One region of the Pseudomonas sp. GW823-FHT05G12 genome, then DNA from elsewhere that is predicted to be linked to it. Evidence: predicted binding sites of a transcription regulator. Region 1 holds the regulator's gene; the other holds the start of a gene.
The links. Region 1 encodes FliA, which starts transcription of late flagellar genes. Its sites were predicted from a motif close to CTAAAGTTTNNNNNNNNNNNGCCGNTAA; they were not measured.
Positions count from the first base shown of each region.

Region 2: a site for FliA is predicted at 5,333-5,360, ahead of AC3RCM_RS23465 (methyl-accepting chemotaxis protein). Genes of this name have one in related genera too.

Region 1 covers NZ_CM179501.1:1,736,896-1,745,470, reverse strand. The annotation lists gene AC3RCM_RS08075 (chemotaxis protein CheA) at 1-1,460, opposite strand, end outside; gene AC3RCM_RS08070 (protein phosphatase CheZ) at 1,473-2,261, opposite strand; gene AC3RCM_RS08065 (chemotaxis response regulator CheY) at 2,283-2,657, opposite strand; gene fliA (RNA polymerase sigma factor FliA) at 2,765-3,505, opposite strand; gene fleN (flagellar synthesis regulator FleN) at 3,502-4,335, opposite strand; gene flhF (flagellar biosynthesis GTPase FlhF) at 4,429-5,736, opposite strand; gene flhA (flagellar biosynthesis protein FlhA) at 5,748-7,877, opposite strand; gene flhB (flagellar biosynthesis protein FlhB) at 8,247-8,575, opposite strand, start outside.
Region 2 covers NZ_CM179501.1:5,121,696-5,130,270, reverse strand. The annotation lists gene mdaB (NADPH:quinone oxidoreductase MdaB) at 1-322, shown strand, start outside; gene AC3RCM_RS23475 (LysR family transcriptional regulator) at 506-1,402, shown strand; gene ggt (gamma-glutamyltransferase) at 1,520-3,187, shown strand; gene AC3RCM_RS23465 (methyl-accepting chemotaxis protein) at 3,327-5,246, opposite strand; gene ypfJ (KPN_02809 family neutral zinc metallopeptidase) at 5,418-6,302, opposite strand; gene pcaH (protocatechuate 3,4-dioxygenase subunit beta) at 6,503-7,222, shown strand; gene pcaG (protocatechuate 3,4-dioxygenase subunit alpha) at 7,233-7,838, shown strand; gene trmA (tRNA (uridine(54)-C5)-methyltransferase TrmA) at 7,976-8,575, opposite strand, start outside.

The DNA of each region.
Region 1 (8,575 bases):
GGCATCTCGATACCGTGGTCGACCGCATTGCGCACCAAGTGCACCAGCGGGTCGGCCAAGGCTTCTACGAGGTTCTTGTCAAGGTCGGTCTCTTCGCCGACCAGCTCCAGATTGATCTCTTTCTTCAACTGGCGCGCCAGGTCGCGGACCAGGCGCGGGAAGCGGCCGAAGACCTTCTTGATCGGCTGCATACGGGTTTTCATCACCGCGGTCTGCAGGTCGGCGGTGACCACGTCAAGGTTGGACACGGCCTTGGACATGGCCTCGTCGCCGCTGTTCAGGCCCAGGCGCACCAGGCGGTTACGCACCAGCACCAGTTCGCCGACCATGTTCATGATCTCGTCCAGGCGCGCGGTGTCGACGCGCACGGTGGTTTCCGCTTCGCTGGCGGCGTGCTTTTCGGCGGCCGGGGCCGGCGCGCGAGGCGCCGCGGCAGGTTTGCTGGCCGGCGAAGGCGCTGGCGCTGGCGCGGCAGCGGGCTTGGTCACTGGCGGGCTTTCGGCCTTGGCGGCAGCCGGCGCTTGCGCCTGGACAGCAGCCGGGGCTTCTACAGCGGCAACATCGCCACCAAACTTGCCCTTGCCGTGCAACTGGTCCAGCAGGGCTTCGAACTCGTGCTCGCTGATTTCATCGCTGGCTGCGCTGTTGTCTGGCGCGGCAGGTGCTGGTGCCTGGGCGGCTGGCAAGGCGCCAGCCTGGAAGGTGCCCTTGCCATGCAACTGGTCGAGCAGCGATTCGAATTCGGCGTCGGTGATCTCATCACTGACCGCTTCGCTGCTGACGGCAACCGGCGGCGCGGCGACCTCGGCATTGAACTGGCCCTTGCCGTGCAACTGGTCGAGCAGCGATTCGAACTCGGCGTCGGTGATTTCATCACCAGCACCGCTGACAGTCTCGCCCTGCATCTGCTCGTCGGCCGCCGCTTGCGCCTTGATCGCGTCGAGCGAGTCGAGCAACTGCTCGAACTCACTGTCAGTGATGTCCTGGTGTTGCTCCTCGGCCTCGGCCGGCGCTGCAGCCACCACGTCGGCAACCGGCGCCGGTGCAGGCGCTGCAACAGCTTCGGCTGCGCCAGGTTCGGCCAGGCGCGACAGCGCTGCCAGCAGTGCGGGGGTGGCCGGTGTCACTTCGGCACGCTCGCGCACCTGGCCGAACATGCTGTTGACCGTATCCAGTGCCTCGAGCACCACATCCATCAGTTCCGCATCGACACGGCGCTCACCTTTGCGCAGGACGTCGAACACGTTCTCGGCGATATGGCAGCACTCCACCAGCTCGTTCAGCTGAAGGAAGCCGGCGCCCCCTTTTACAGTGTGGAAACCGCGAAAGATCGCATTGAGCAGGTCGGCATCGTCAGGTCGGCTTTCCAGCTCGACCAGTTGCTCGGACAATTGCTCAAGTATTTCGCCGGCCTCTACCAGGAAATCCTGGAGGATTTCTTCATCGGCGCCGAAGCTCATCAAACGTGCTCCTTAAAAACCAAGGCTGGACAGCAGATCATCGACATCGTCCTGACCGGACACGACGTCTTCACGCTTATCGGCATGAATCTGCGGACCTTCACCCCGAGTCGGATGTTTTTCTCGATCTTTTTCTGCACGCAATTGATCGTGGTCATGTTTTATACCGGCAAAGCGGTCGACCTGGCTGGCCATCAGCACCAGCTTGAGCAGGTTGCTTTCCACCTCGGTCACCAGTGTGGTGACGCGCTTGATCACCTGGCCGGTCAGGTCCTGATAGTCCTGGGCCAGCAAAATGTCGTTGAGGTGCCCGGAAACCTTGCGGTTACCTTCGGCGCTGTGCGTCAGGAAACTGTCGACTCGCTTGACCAGATCACGAAATTCCGGCGCAGCCACTTCGCGGCGCATGAAGCGCTGCCAGTCGGTGCTCAGGGCCTTGGCCTCGTTGGCCAGCTCATTGAGCACCGGTGTGCTTTCCTCGACCAGGTCCATGGTGCGGTTGGCCGCGCCCTCGGTGAGCTTGACCACATACGACAGACGCTCGGTGGCGTCGGTAATCTGCGACACCTCTTCTGCCTGCGGCATGGTGGGGTCGATCTGGAAACTGACGATGGCACTGTGCAGCTCGCGAGTCAGCTTGCCGACTTCCTGGTACAGGCCGCGGTCGCGGGTCTGGTTCAGTTCGTGAATCAACTGTACCGCCTCGCCGAAACGGCCCCGCTCCAGGCTTTCGACCAACTCCTGGGCATGCTTCTTCAGGGTCGACTCGAACTCGCCCAAAGACGTTTGTGATGAATCCATGACGCGCCCCCCTGACGTGACTCAGCCGTTGACGCGTTCGAAGATCTTCTCGATCTTCTCTTTGAGCACCTGAGCGGTGAACGGCTTGACCACGTAACCATTGACGCCGGCCTGGGCCGCTTCAATGATCTGGTCGCGCTTGGCTTCAGCGGTCACCATCAAGACCGGCATGCTTTTCAGCTTGTCGCTGGCACGCACTTTACGCAGCAGGTCGATGCCGGACATGCCCGGCATGTTCCAGTCGGTCACCAGGAAGTCGTAGTGACCGTTTTCCAGCATCGGCAACGCCGTGGTGCCGTCATCGGCTTCGTCGGTGTTGGTGAAACCCAGGTCACGCAACAGGTTCTTGATGATCCGCCGCATCGTCGAAAAGTCGTCAACGATGAGGATTTTCATGTTCTTGTCCAATTAGACCTCCAAGCAGTCTCAAACGCGCTCGGCCTACCGAGCACGCACTCATTCAATTCGGTACAACGTGGAAAACGACTGCAACGACAGTGGGCTCAACGCGCCCGCCATTCCCCCAGGCGGCTGCGCAGGCGCGCGGCACATTGGCTGTGCAACTGGCTGACCCGCGACTCGCTGACACCCAGCACCTCACCGATCTCCTTGAGGTTCAGCTCTTCGTCGTAGTACAGCGCCAGCACCAGGCGCTCACGCTCCGGCAGGTTGGCGATAGCCTCGGTCAGGGCAGCCTGGAAGCGCTCCTCCTCCAGGCCGCGCGCAGGTTCGACCTGGCCACTGGCGCCATCCTCATGCAGCCCTTCGTGCTCGCCGTCCTGCAACAGGTCGTCGAAGCTGAACAGGCGGCTGCCCAGGGTATCGTTCAAGATCCCGTAGTAATCATCGAGACTCAATTGGAGTTCGGCAGCAACTTCATGATCTTTAGCGTCACGGCCTGTTCTGGCTTCAACCGCACGCATGGCATCACTGACCATACGGGTGTTGCGGTGTACCGAACGCGGCGCCCAATCGCCTTTGCGCACTTCGTCCAGCATGGCCCCGCGGATGCGGATGCCGGCGTAGGTCTCAAAGCTGGCGCCCTTGCTGGCGTCGTATTTGTTGGCCACTTCCAGCAGGCCAATCATGCCGGCCTGGATCAGGTCCTCGACTTGCACATTGGCCGGCAAGCGCGCCAACAGGTGGTAGGCGATGCGCTTGACCAGCGGCGCGTAGCGTTCGATCAGCTCGTACTGGGCGTCCTTCGCCGCCCGGCTGTACATCTTGAAGCCGCTGGCGTTCATAGTACGGGTCCCGCGCTGGTGGGTTGCACCAAGCGCTCGACAAAGAACTCCAGATGGCCGCGCGGATTGGCCGGCAGCGGCCAGCTGTCGACCTTCTGGGCAATCGCCTTGAAGGCCAGCGCGCACTTGGAGCGAGGGAAGGCTTCGTAGACGGCACGCTGCTTCTGCACCGCCTTGCGCACGCACTCGTCGTACGGCACAGCCCCCACGTACTGCAGGGCAACGTCAAGGAAGCGGTCGGTGACCTTGGTCAGCTTGGCAAACAGGTTGCGCCCTTCCTGCGGGCTCTGCGCCATGTTGGCCAAAACACGGAAACGGTTCATGCCATAGTCGCGATTGAGCAGCTTGATCAACGCGTAGGCGTCGGTAATCGAGGTAGGTTCATCACACACCACCAGCAGCACTTCCTGGGCGGCGCGAACGAAGCTGACCACCGAGTCACCGATACCCGCAGCGGTATCGATCACCAACACATCGAGGTTGTCGCCGATCTCGCTGAACGCCTGGATCAACCCGGCATGCTGGGCCGGGGCCAGATGCACCATGCTCTGGGTGCCCGAGGCTGCCGGTACGATACGCACACCGCCGGGGCCCTGCAGCATCACGTCACGCAGCTCGCAACGCCCTTCAATCACATCGGCGAGGGTACGTTTGGGGGTAAGGCCCAGCAACACGTCGACATTGGCCAGGCCCAGGTCGGCGTCCAGCAGCATGACCCTGCGGCCAAGCTCGGCCAGCGCCAGGGACAAGTTCACTGAAACGTTAGTCTTGCCGACGCCACCTTTGCCACCGGTCACGGCGATCACCTGTACGGGATGCATGCTACCCATGTCTGTTCTTTACCTTGTCTCGCTGGGACTCAGGCCACACGTAGGGCAATTCTGCGTGCCCCTTGGCATAGCGACTTTGCACACGCTTCATGGTCAACCCGCTCGCCGTGGGTTGTGATAGAGATCAGCGAACATGTCGGCCATGGCCTCTTCGCTGGGCTCGTCCTGCTGCTGCACATTCACCGCCCGCGTGACCAACTGGTGGCCCCGCGGCAGGTGCAGGTCGTCAGGAATGCGTGGGCCATCGGTAAGATAGGCCACTGGCAGTTCATGACTGATGGCAAGGCTCAACACATCGCCAAGGCTCGCCGTTTCATCGAGTTTGGTCAGGATGCAGCCGGCCAGGCCACAGCGCTTGTAGCTGTGGTAGGCGGCGGTCAGCACCTGCTTCTGGCTGGTGGTGGCCAGCACCAGGTAGTTCTTCGCGGCAATGCCACGCCCGGCCAAGGTTTCCAGTTGCATGCGCAGCGCAGGGTCGCTGGCTTGCAGGCCGGCAGTATCGATCAGCACCACGCGCTTGCGCAGCAGTGGTTCCAGCGCTGCTGCCAGCGACTGGCCCGGGTCGACGTAAGTCACCGGCACGTTGAGGATGCGGCCCAGGGTCTTGAGCTGCTCCTGGGCGCCGATACGGAAGCTGTCCATGCTCACCAGCGCCAGGTTCTGCGCGCCGTACTTGAGCACGTAGCGCGCGGCCAGCTTGGCCAGGGTGGTGGTCTTGCCCATGCCCGCCGGGCCGACCATGGCAATCACCCCGCCCTCTTCGATCGGCTCGATTTCAGGCACTTCGATCATCCGCGCCAAGTGAGCCAGCAGCATGCGCCAGGCCTGGCGCGGCTCTTCGATCTCGGCGGTCAGGTCCAGCAGCTCGCGGGCGATCGGCCCGGACAGGCCAATACGCTGCAGGCGGCGCCAAAGGTTGGCCTGCTGCGGCTTGCTGCCCTGCAGCTGATTCCAGGCCAGCGAGCCGAGTTGCACTTCCAGCAGCTCGCGCAGGCCCGACAGCTCGGAGCGCATGGCATCGAACAGGCGTGGGTCAACCGGCGCAGCAGCCGGTACGGCGGCGGCCTCCGGGGCCTCGACGTGCGGCTCGATCAACGGTTCGGCAGCGGTCAAAGATTGCCCGGCGAACAATTGGCGGTTGTTGTCGCTGCTGTCCTGGCGCTGGTCCAGCTCGGCCTGGGCAGTGGCAATGCGCGTATGGGTCTTGCGCAGCTCTTCTTCCAGCTCGGCGTTGGGCACACGCGGGGCCAGGGCGGACAGCTTGTAGTCCAGCGCGGCCGTCAGCTCGACACCACCGGCAATGCGGCGGTTGCCAATGATCGCGGCATCGGCGCCCAGCTCGTCACGGACCAGTTTCATGGCCTGACGCATATCGGCGGCGAAAAATCGCTTAACTTGCATTATCCCCTACCTCAGCCGTTAGGGCCCACGGTGGCAACGATGGTGACTTGCTTGTTGTCAGGTATTTCCTGATACGCCAGAACATGCAAATTCGGTACAGCCAGGCGACCGAAACGCGACAACATAGCGCGGATCGGGCCGGCGACCAGCAGAATGGCCGGCTGACCCTGCATTTCCTGGCGCTGGGCCGCCTCGATCAGCGAACGTTGCAGCTTCTCGGCCATGCTAGGTTCCAGAAGAACACCGTCTTCCTGACCCTGCCCGGCCCTTTGCAGACTATTCAGCAAAATCTGTTCCAACCTTGGCTCCAGGGTAATCACTGGTAGCTCCGACTCAACGCCGACAATGCTTTGCACGATGGCGCGACACAATCCGACGCGCACCACCGCCACCAGCGCGGCGGTATCTTGACTCTTGCCCGCGTTGTTCGCGATGGCCTCGGCAATACTGCGAATATCGCGCACTGGCACCTGTTCCGACAACAGGGCTTGCAGCACCTTGAGCAGCCCCGACAAGGAAATGACGCCCGGGACCAGCTCTTCTGCAAGTTTAGGCGATGCCTTGGCCAGCACCTGCAGCAGCTGCTGAACCTCTTCGTGGCCGATCAGCTCGTGGCAGTGCTTCTGCAGGATCTGGTTGAGGTGGGTGGCCACCACGGTGCTGGCATCGACCACGGTGTAACCCAGCGACTGCGCCTGTGAGCGCTGGCCGACGTCGATCCACACCGCCTCCAGGCCAAACGCCGGGTCGCGCGCGGCAATACCGTTGAGGGTGCCAAACACCTGCCCAGGGTTGATCGCCAGTTCGCGGTCCGGATAGATCTCCGCCTCGGCCAGAATCACCCCCATCAGGGTCAGGCGGTACGCGCTGGGTTGCAGGTCGAGGTTGTCACGAATGTGCACGGTGGGCATCAGGAAGCCCAGGTCCTGCGACAGCTTCTTGCGCACGCCCTTGATCCGCGCCAGCAACTGGCCGCCCTGGTTGCGATCGACCAGCGGGATCAGCCGATAGCCGACCTCCAGGCCGATCATGTCGATAGGGGTGACGTCGTCCCAACCCAGCTCCTTGGTTTCCAGCGCGCGCTGAGGCGAGGGCAGCAGGTCCTGCTGGCGCTGCGCCTCTTGCTGGGCTTTGACCTTGGCCTGCTGCTGCTTCTTCCACACCAGGTAGGCGCCGCCGGCCGCCATCAGGCCAAGGCTGAGGAAGGCAATGTGCGGCATGCCCGGCACCAGGCCCATGACGATCATCAGCCCCGCCGACACCGCCAGCGCCTTGGGCGAATCGAACATCTGCCGGTTGATCAGCTTGCCCATGTCTTCAGAGCCTGAAGCACGGGTGACCATGATCGCGGCGGCGGTGGACAGCAGCAGTGATGGCAATTGCGCCACCAAACCGTCACCGATGGTCAGCAGGGCATAGACCTTGCCGGCCTCGCTGAACGACATATTGTGCTGCAGCATGCCGATGAGCATGCCACCGATCAGGTTGATGAACAGGATCAGCAAGCCGGCGATGGCGTCGCCGCGCACGAACTTGCTGGCACCGTCCATCGAACCGTAGAACTCGGCCTCCTGCGCCACCTCGGCACGGCGGTGCTTGGCCTGGGCCTGGTCGATCAGGCCGGCATTGAGGTCGGCGTCGATGGCCATCTGCTTGCCAGGCATGGCGTCGAGGGTGAAACGCGCACTCACTTCCGAGATACGCCCGGCACCCTTGGTCACCACCACGAAGTTGATGATCATTAGGATGGCGAATACCACGGCACCGACCACGTAGTTACCGCCGATCACCACCTCACCGAAGGCCTGGATCACTTTACCGGCAGCGCCATGGCCCTCCTGGCCATGCAGCATGACCACACGGGTGGACGCGACGTTCAGGGCCAGGCGCAACAACGTGGCCACCAGCAGGATGGTCGGGAACGCGGCAAAGTCGAGCGGGCGCAAGGCGTATACACAGACCAGCAGCACCACGATCGACAGGGCGATGTTGAAGGTGAAGAACACGTCGAGCAGGAACGGCGGTATCGGCAACATCATCATTGCCAACATCACCAGCAGCAACAGCGGCACACCCAGGTTGCCCCGGCCGAGCCCGGCCAGGTTGTTGCGGGCGTTGCTGATTAACTGAGTGCGATCCACCGCGAGTCCTCTTGATGCAAAACTTTGACGCCCAGGGGGCGCCTGGGCGTGGCTTTGCAAGAAGCTTTCCAACTTTGCTCGGCGAAGGATTTATGTTGCTGGTACCGGCCCTTTCGCGGGTAAACCCGCTCCTACACGACGGCCCGCGCCCAATCACCGATGTGTGTCCATCCCCGATCAGGTGTAGGAGCGGGTTTACCCGCGAATACGGTAGCGGCGGCAACGGTGAACGGCGGGTGGAGATTGGCCAGCAGGCCCGGCCCTTTCGCGGGTGAACCCGCTCCTACAGCGCGCCAACCGCCGACATGTGCCCACCACCGTGGTAGGAGCGGGTTTACCCGCGAAAGAGCCAGAAGCCGTGACACAAGATCAACTGTCGCGGCGCAGGTCCGGCGGGATCGGCAGGTCGTCCTTCAGCGGCTCTGGGCGCTTGCCCTTGCCGGCGCGGTATTGGCGAATCTGGAACACATACGCAAGCACCTGCGCCACCGCCAGGTACAGCCCCGCCGGGATCTCCTGCTCAAGTTCGGTGGAGTAATAAATCGCCCGCGCCAGCGCCGGCGATTCGAGGATCTGGATGTTGTGCTCCACGCCAATTTCACGAATCTTCAACGCCATGAAATCGCTACCCTTGGCCAGCAGCAACGGCGCCGCACCGCCTTTCTCCGGGTCGTATTGCAAAGCCACCGCATAATGCG
Region 2 (8,575 bases), 2.6 Mb from region 1:
CGGCAGCCTGTATGCCAATGACGGTCGTACCCGTTCTGACCACTCGCAGAAATACGGCAGCGGTGGTCTGGTGCACGGCAAGCAATACATGTTGTCGCTGACCTGGAACGCGCCGCAGCAGGCGTTCGATGACCCGAGCGATTTCTTTGAAGGCAAAGGGGTGGATGCCGTGTATTTCCCGTTCCACAAGGCCAACCAGTTCCTGGGCATGACCGGCCTGCCGACCTTCCTGGCTGTGGATGTGATGAAGCGCCCGGATGTGCCGGCGGCGTTGGCAGCTTATGAGGCCCATCTGGACAAGGTGTTTGGCAAGGCACAGTAATTTTATGTCTGTACCGGCCTCTTCGCGGGCTTGCCCGCTCCCACAGGTATTACGCAGGTTTCAAGGACTTTGCAGTACTTGTGGGAGCGGGCAAGCCCGCGAAGAGGCCCGTACAGGCGCTGCTGGACTTGGCCTCGACAAGCGGTTATCTAATCCTTGCACAGACCAACCACAGGCCCTGATGTGAAAACCCGATCCGAAGAACTCCAGGTATTCGTCGCCGTCATCGACTGCGGCTCGATTTCCGCTGCTGCCGAGCAGATGGGCCAGACCCCGTCTGCCGTCAGCCGCACCTTGTCGCGTCTGGAGGGCAAGCTGGGCACCACGCTGGTCAACCGCACCACCCGGCGCATGGACCTTACCGAAGAGGGGCGCTACTTTCTTGAGCGCGCGCGGCTGATCCTGCAGCAGATGGACGAGATGGAAGAGCGTCTGTCGATGAACCGCCAGACCCCGACCGGGCGATTGCGCATCAATGCCGCTGCGCCGTTCATGCTGCATGCCATCCTGCCCTGGATCGGCGAGTTCCGCCGCCAGTACCCAGGCATCGAACTGGAGCTCAACACCGACGACCTGATCATCGACCTGCTGGAGCAGAGCACTGATGTGGCGATACGCATCGGAGAGCTGGCCGACTCCAGCCTGCACGCGCGCAGCCTGGGTTGCAGTCCGGTGCAGGTGCTGGCCAGTCCGGCCTACCTGGAGCAGCACGGCACGCCACGGCAGGTCGAGGACCTGGCCAACCACTGTCTGCTCGGCTTCAGCCAACCTGAGTCGCTCAATCACTGGCCGCTACGCCACGCTCAGGGCGATCGCTGGAGCATCCGCCCGACGCTGGTCGCTTCCAGCGGCGAAACCCTGCGCCAGTTGGCGTTGGCCGGGGAGGGCATCGTCAGCCTGTCGCACTTCATGACCCACGAAGATATCCGCACAGGGCGCCTGCAGGTGCTGCTGAGCGAGGCCAACAATGGCTACCGTCAGCCGATCCACGCGGTGTATTACCGCAACACCCAGTTGGCGCTGCGCATCCAGTGCTTCCTGGATTTCATCCAGCGCAAGCTGGCGATGTACGCCTGCTGAGTTGCCTGATCGCGACAAATCCTGTCCACAGGCGGCGAAACTTCCGCCGGTTGATTGCACAGTCGAAGCGCTTCGGCCTTACTGACTGCTCAACAAAAACAACACCAAGGAAGTGTCATGCGTATTGTCCCGTTCCAGTACCTGGCTCTCGCAGCCGCGATCCTGAGCTGTTCCTCGGTTTACGCCGCCACCCTGGAGGGCGGCGCGGTGGCCGCCCCCGATCAATATGGCGCACAGGTGGCCGCCGATATTCTGAAAAAGGGCGGCAACGCGGTGGACGCGGCAGTGGCGACCGCCTTCACCTTGGCGGTGACTTACCCGGAGGCCGGTAATATCGGCGGTGGCGGCTTCATGACCCTGTTCGTCGATGGCAAGCCTTACTTCCTCGACTACCGCGAAGTCGCGCCCAAGGCCGCCACGCGCAACATGTACCTGGACGACAAGGGCGAGGTCATCGAGAACCTCAGCCTGGTGGGGGCACGCGCCGCAGGCGTACCCGGCACGGTAATGGGCCTGTGGGAGGCGCACCAGAAGTTCGGCAAGCTGCCCTGGAGCGAGTTGCTGACCCCGGCCATCGGCTATGCGAAAAACGGCTTCAAGGTGGCGGAAAAGCAGTACCAGTACCGCAACGATGCCCAAGGCATGTTCAAGACGGCGACCAACTTCAACGATTACTTCGGCAACATGAAGGTCGGCGAGCTGTTCAAGCAGCCGGAAATGGCCCAGACCCTGGAGCGTATAGCCGACAAGGGCGTGAGCGAGTTCTATCAAGGCAAGACCGCCGATTTGCTGGTGGCGCAGATGCAGGCTGACAAAGGCCTGATTACCAAAGAAGACCTGAAGGATTACAAGGCGGTATGGCGTGAACCGATGGCCGTGAGCTGGCGTGGCAATGTGGTGTATACCGCGCCACCGCCGAGCTCGGGCGGTGTGGCGCTGGCCCAGTTGCTGGGCATCAAGGAAGACCGCGCGGCCGACTTCAAAGGGGTGGCGCATAACTCGGCGCAATACATCCACCTGTTGGCCGAGATCGAAAAGCGGGTGTTCGCCGACCGCGCCGATTACCTGGGCGACCCGGCCTTCACCAAGGTGCCGGTGGACCAGCTGGTGGCCAAGGATTACCTGGCCAAGCGCGCAGCTCAGGTCAACCCGAAGGCCATTTCCGACACCGACAAGGTCAAGCCGGGCCTTGAACCGCACCAGACCACGCATTTCTCGATCGTCGACAAGCAGGGCAACGCGGTCAGCAATACCTACACCCTCAACCTCGACTACGGCAGTGGTGTGGTGGTGAAGGGCGCCGGTTTCTTGCTCAACGACGAGATGGATGATTTCAGCGCCAAGCCGGGGGCGGCGAACGCCTTTGGCGTGGTCGGCGGTGATGCCAACGCGATCGAACCGGGCAAGCGCATGCTGTCGTCGATGAGCCCCAGCCTGATGACCCGCGATGGCAAGGTCGAGCTGGTTATCGGTACCCCGGGTGGTTCACGGATCTTTACCTCGATCTTCCAGGTGATGAACAACCTGTACGACTACGGCATGCCGCTGGACAAGGCGGTGGCGGCGCAGCGCGTGCACCATCAGTTGCTGCCCAAGGACACCATCTACTTCGACAGCTATGCGCCACTGACCGGGCCGGTAGCTGATGAGCTGAAGAAGATGGGCTATGTGCTGGAGGACCAGGGCTGGGAGATGGGCGACATCCAGGCGATCCGCGTCGATGGGGCGAAGCTTGAGACCGCTTCCGACCCACGTGGGCGTGGGGTGGGGATGATCGTCAAGTAGTACCTGTCAGAACGCCGGGAGGGCTTTGCCCTCCTATCGCGACACAAGGCCGCTCCCACGAGGACCTGCGTACGTCGATCAATGTGGGGTGCGGCCTTGAATCGCGAAAGGGCCGCAAAGCGGCCCCAGGTGCCAACGGTCAGACGCGGAACTGGCTGACCAGTGTCTGCAACTGCCCACCCAACCGCGCCAGCTCCACACTCGACGCTGCCGTCTCGTCACTGGCTGCTGCGGTTTGCTCCGAAACATCACGCACATTCAGGATGCTTCGGCTGATCTCTTCAGCCACCGCACTCTGTTGCTCTGCCGCCGCAGCAATCTGCTGGTTCATCGACTGGATGCTCGATACCGTACTGGTGATGCTCTCCAGCGATGACCCGGCCTTTCGCGCCAGTTCGACGCTGCTGTCGGTCAGGGCACGGCTGCCCTGCATGGCATTCGCCACTTGCTGGGTACCGTGCTGCAGGCTGGCAATCAGCTCTTCGATCTCTTCGGTAGACTTCTGCGTGCGTTGGGCCAGGCCGCGCACTTCGTCGGCAACCACGGCAAAGCCACGGCCTGCCTCGCCGGCACGCGCCGCCTCGATCGCTGCGTTGAGCGCCAGCAGGTTGGTCTGTTCGGCCACCGACTTGATCACGTCCATCACGCTACCAATTTTCTGGCTTTCCTGCTGCAGCAGGTTCATGGCCTCGGTGGAGCGGTGCATGTCTTCGGCCAGGCGTTCGATCTGGCCGATCGCTTCGCCCACTACGCGGTCGCCGGCACGGGCTTCGTCATCGGCTCCGGTGGCTGCATGTGAGGCCTGCTCGGCATTGCGCGCCACTTCCTGAACGGTAGCGGCCATTTCGTGCATGGCGGTGGCCACCTGGTCGGTCTCGACTTTCTGGCTGTTGGCTCCCGCGCTGGTCTGTTCGGTGACTGCCGACAGTTCTTCGGCGGCGCTGGCAATCTGGGTGACGCCATCGCGGATGCCGCTGATCAGCTCGCGCAGGGTGGTGCCCATGCGCGCGATGCCTTGCTGCAGCACGCCCAGTTCGTCACGGCGGGTGACGCGCATGTGCTGGGTAAGGTCGCCACTGGCGATTTTTTCCACGGCCACCAGGGTGTCTTGCAACGGGCGCGTGATCTGGCGGGTGATCAGCACCGCCGCCAGCACGCCGACCAGCAGCGCCAGCAGTGTGGCGATGGCCTGCAGGCTGCGGGCCTGGGTGCTCTCGATGTCACGGCGCTCCAGCTGGATCTGGTACAACGCGTCGCTGCGCTTGACGATGTCGGCACCCTGCACGGTCATTTCGGCACGCGAGGTGGTGATGTTGGCAACCGCGTCGCGGAACTGGCGTACGGCGTCACGATAGGCCAGTACTGCGTTTTCGAACTGTTGCAGGCGCGCATCTTCGCTGGGCAGCTGGCGCTTGAGGTTGTCGGTATCGGCCAGTGCTGCATCCAGCTGGCGCAAGGCGGCCTGCTCGTTGGCGCTGCTGTTGTCGGCGATGTAGCCACGCACATCGATGCGTACCTGCAGCAGTTGCTGGCGGGCCTTGCTGATCAGCCGGTACTGGGCCAGGCGCACGCTGTCAGCCTCGGGGCGAGCCATCACCTCCTGGCTGAGCGCATCCATGGCCTGGTCGGCGCGGATGGCCGAGCTGTCCATGGAAACGCGCGCTGCGCGGGTGGCGTCGTAGCCCTGGCGCATCTTGTTCAGCGACAGCTTGTAGGCACTGATGGTATCGCCCAGCTCACCCAGCAGCTTGACGTTCTCCGGGCTTTTGAAGGTGGAGGCCAGGTAGGCCTGCTGCTTGCTGAATGCGTCCAGCTTGGCCAGGGTGTTGGCGGCGGCGGTATCGTCGCCGTTGGCGATCATGTACTGCAGGCGCGCAATGCGCAGATCGGTGAGGTCCTTGTTCAACTGGCCAATATCGCCCATCCAGTTGCTACGGTCGATCAGGCTGCCCAGGCTGGTCCAGCCGGTGAGGGCCAGCAGGCCAGTGAGGACCAGCACCAGGCCGAAGCCCAGGCCGAGTTTAAGGTTGACGCTGATGTTGGCGAACCAGCTGTTCATGCACGCTCTCCAGAAGTTGATTTCGCTCTCTTGATCTTCGATCGCCAGGCGTTGTTGTTCTGGATGCCCGCTGATTCGTGCAGGTGTTATCGGCCGTGATTGGGGAAGCTGAAACGCTTTTTCAGCAAAATATCAGCAGATGGTCTCACTTGGTCCCTGTTGGGCCCGGGATCAGAGGGTGCGTGCGCTGAAGGTGTCGCAGCGGTTCACTTCACCTTCGGCAAACCCGATCTTGAACCAACGCACCCGCTGCGCGGAAGTACCATGGGTGAACGAGTCCGGCACTACGCGGCCGCGGCCTTGCTGCTGCAGGCGGTCGTCGCCAATGGCATTGGCCGCATTCAGCGCTTCCTCGACATCGCCTGGCTCCAGCCAGTTCAGGCGTTTCTGCGCCTGGTAGGCCCATACCCCGGCCAGGCAGTCAGCCTGCAACTCCTGGCGCACCAACAGGCCGTTGTCGCCCTCCATGCGCTGGCCGGCGCGTCGTGCGGCATCGATCTTGGCCGAAACGCCCAGCAGGGTCTGCACATGGTGACCGATTTCGTGAGCTATTACGTAGGCCTGGGCGAAGTCGCCCGCTGCAGCGAAGCGGGTTTCCATTTCGCGGAAGAACGACATGTCCAGGTACACCCGCTGGTCCGCCGGGCAATAGAACGGCCCTACCGCTGCCGAGGCAAAACCACAGGCCGAATTGACCTGGCCACTGAACAGGACCAGTTTGGGGTCACGGTATTGTTTGCCGGCCTGGGCGAACAGGGCTTTCCAGGTGTCCTCGGTGTCGCCCAGAATCGAGGCGACGAACTCGGCCTGCTGGTCGTTGGCCGGGGGGGCCTTGGCGCTTGTACCACTGGGGGCCGTTTGCTGTTGCTCCAGCTGGCCGGTGAGCTGGCCAAGAATCTGCAGTGGGTCCTGCCCGGTGAGCCAGCCGATGCCGACGATCAGCAGAATCGCCCCGAGCCCCAGCCCCTTGCCGCCGCCGAAGCGCATGCCGCCACCGCCACCTTCGCCCCGAGCATCGACCACGTTGTCGCTGCGTCGGCCTTTTCGCCATTCCATGAATGCTCTCCCGAGCGTGAAACAAGAAGTCAAAGATTAGTTCAGGAAAGCGGCAGGTGTCAGGCAAAGGTGTTAAGCCATAACCATTTGGTTATGTATGAGGTGGTCGATTTCAATATTCATCGCGCGCGACCTGCCCGAAACTGCAAGTCCGCCTGCCACGCCCAGGCGTTCTCACAATTCCAAGAGAGGAAACCGGCATGCCCGCCCAGGACAACAGCCGCTTCGTGATCCGTGATCGCAACTGGCACCCTAAAGCCCTTACGCCTGACTACAAGACCTCCGTTGCCCGCTCGCCGCGCCAGGCACTGGTCAGCATTCCGCAGTCGATCAGCGAAACCACTGGTCCGGACTTTTCCCATCTGGGCTTCGGCGCCCACGACCATGACCTGCTGCTGAACTTCAATAACGGTGGCCTGCCCATTGGCGAGCGCATCATCGTCGCCGGCCGTGTCGTCGACCAGTACGGCAAGCCTGTGCCGAACACTCTGGTGGAGATGTGGCAAGCCAACGCCGGCGGCCGCTATCGCCACAAGAACGACCGCTACCTGGCGCCGCTGGACCCGAACTTCGGTGGTGTTGGCCGGTGCCTGACCGACCGTGACGGCTACTACAGCTTCCGCACCATCAAGCCGGGCCCGTACCCATGGCGCAACGGCCCGAACGACTGGCGCCCGGCGCATATCCACTTCGCCATCAGCGGCCCATCGATCGCCACCAAGCTGATCACCCAGTTGTACTTCGAAGGTGACCCGCTGATCCCGATGTGCCCGATCGTCAAGTCGATCGCCAACCCGCAAGCCGTGCAGCAGTTGATCGCCAAGCTCGACATGAGCAACGCCAACCCGATGGACTGCCTGGCCTACCGCTTCGACATCGTGCTGCGCGGCCAGCGCAAGACCCACTTCGAAAACTGCTGAGGACCCCGCCATGCCAATCGAACTGCTGCCGGAAACCCCTTCGCAGACTGCCGGCCCCTACGTGCACATCGGCCTGGCCCTGGAAGCCGCCGGCAACCCGACCCGCGACCAGGAAATCTGGAACTGCCTGGCCAAGCCAGACGCCCCGGGCGAGCACATTCTGCTGATCGGCCACGTATACGACGGAAACGGCCACCTGGTGCGCGACTCGTTCCTGGAAGTGTGGCAGGCCGACGCCAACGGTGAGTACCAGGATGCCTACAACCTGGAAAACGCCTTCAACAGCTTTGGCCGCACGGCTACCACCTTCGATGCCGGTGAGTGGACGCTGCAAACGGTCAAGCCGGGTGTGGTGAACAACGCTGCTGGCGTGCCGATGGCGCCGCACATCAACATCAGCCTGTTTGCCCGTGGCATCAACATCCACCTGCACACGCGCCTGTATTTCGATGATGAGGCCCAGGCCAACGCCAAGTGCCCGGTGCTCAACCTGATCGAGCAGCCGCAGCGGCGTGAAACCTTGATTGCCAAGCGTTGTGAAGTGGATGGGAAGACGGCGTACCGCTTTGATATCCGTATTCAGGGGGAAGGGGAGACCGTTTTCTTCGACTTCTGAGGTGAAGCTTGGGGCCGCTATGCGGCCCATTCGCGGGCAAGCCCGCTCCTACAACGATCTGCGTACACCGACGCCGATCAATGTGGGAGCGGGCTTGCCCGCGAATGGGCTGCAAAGCAGCCCCGGCGATACAACGATCAGCGCCGAACCAGCAGAACCCCACTCTCCATATGGTGGGTATACGGGAACTGGTCAAACAATGCACAGCGCTCGATGCGGTGGGTGTCCTGCAACTGGGCAATGTTCGCTGCCAGCGTTTCCGGGTTGCACGAGATGTACAGAATGCGCTCGAAACGACGGGTCAGCTCGCAGGTATCCGGGTCCATCCCCGCACGCGGTGGGTCGACGAACACTGTACCGAACTGATAACTCTTCAGGTCGATGCCTTCCAGGCGCCGGAACGGCCGCACTTCATTCAGTGCCTGGGTCAGCTCCTCTGCCGACAAACGTACCAGCCGCACGTTATCCACAGCGTTTTCGTCAAGGTTGCTCAGTGCGGCATTGACCGACGTCTTGCTGATTTCGGTGGCCAGCACCTGGCGTACGCGCGTGGCCAGCGGCAGGGTGAAGTTACCGTTGCCGCAATACAGCTCCAGCAGGTCATCCTCACGCTCGCCAATGGCCTCGAAGGCCCAGCTGAGCATCTTCTGGTTCACTGCGCCGTTGGGCTGGGTGAACGCACCCTCCGGCTGGCGGTAACTGAACACGCGGCCAGCCACATCGAGTTTTTCCACTGC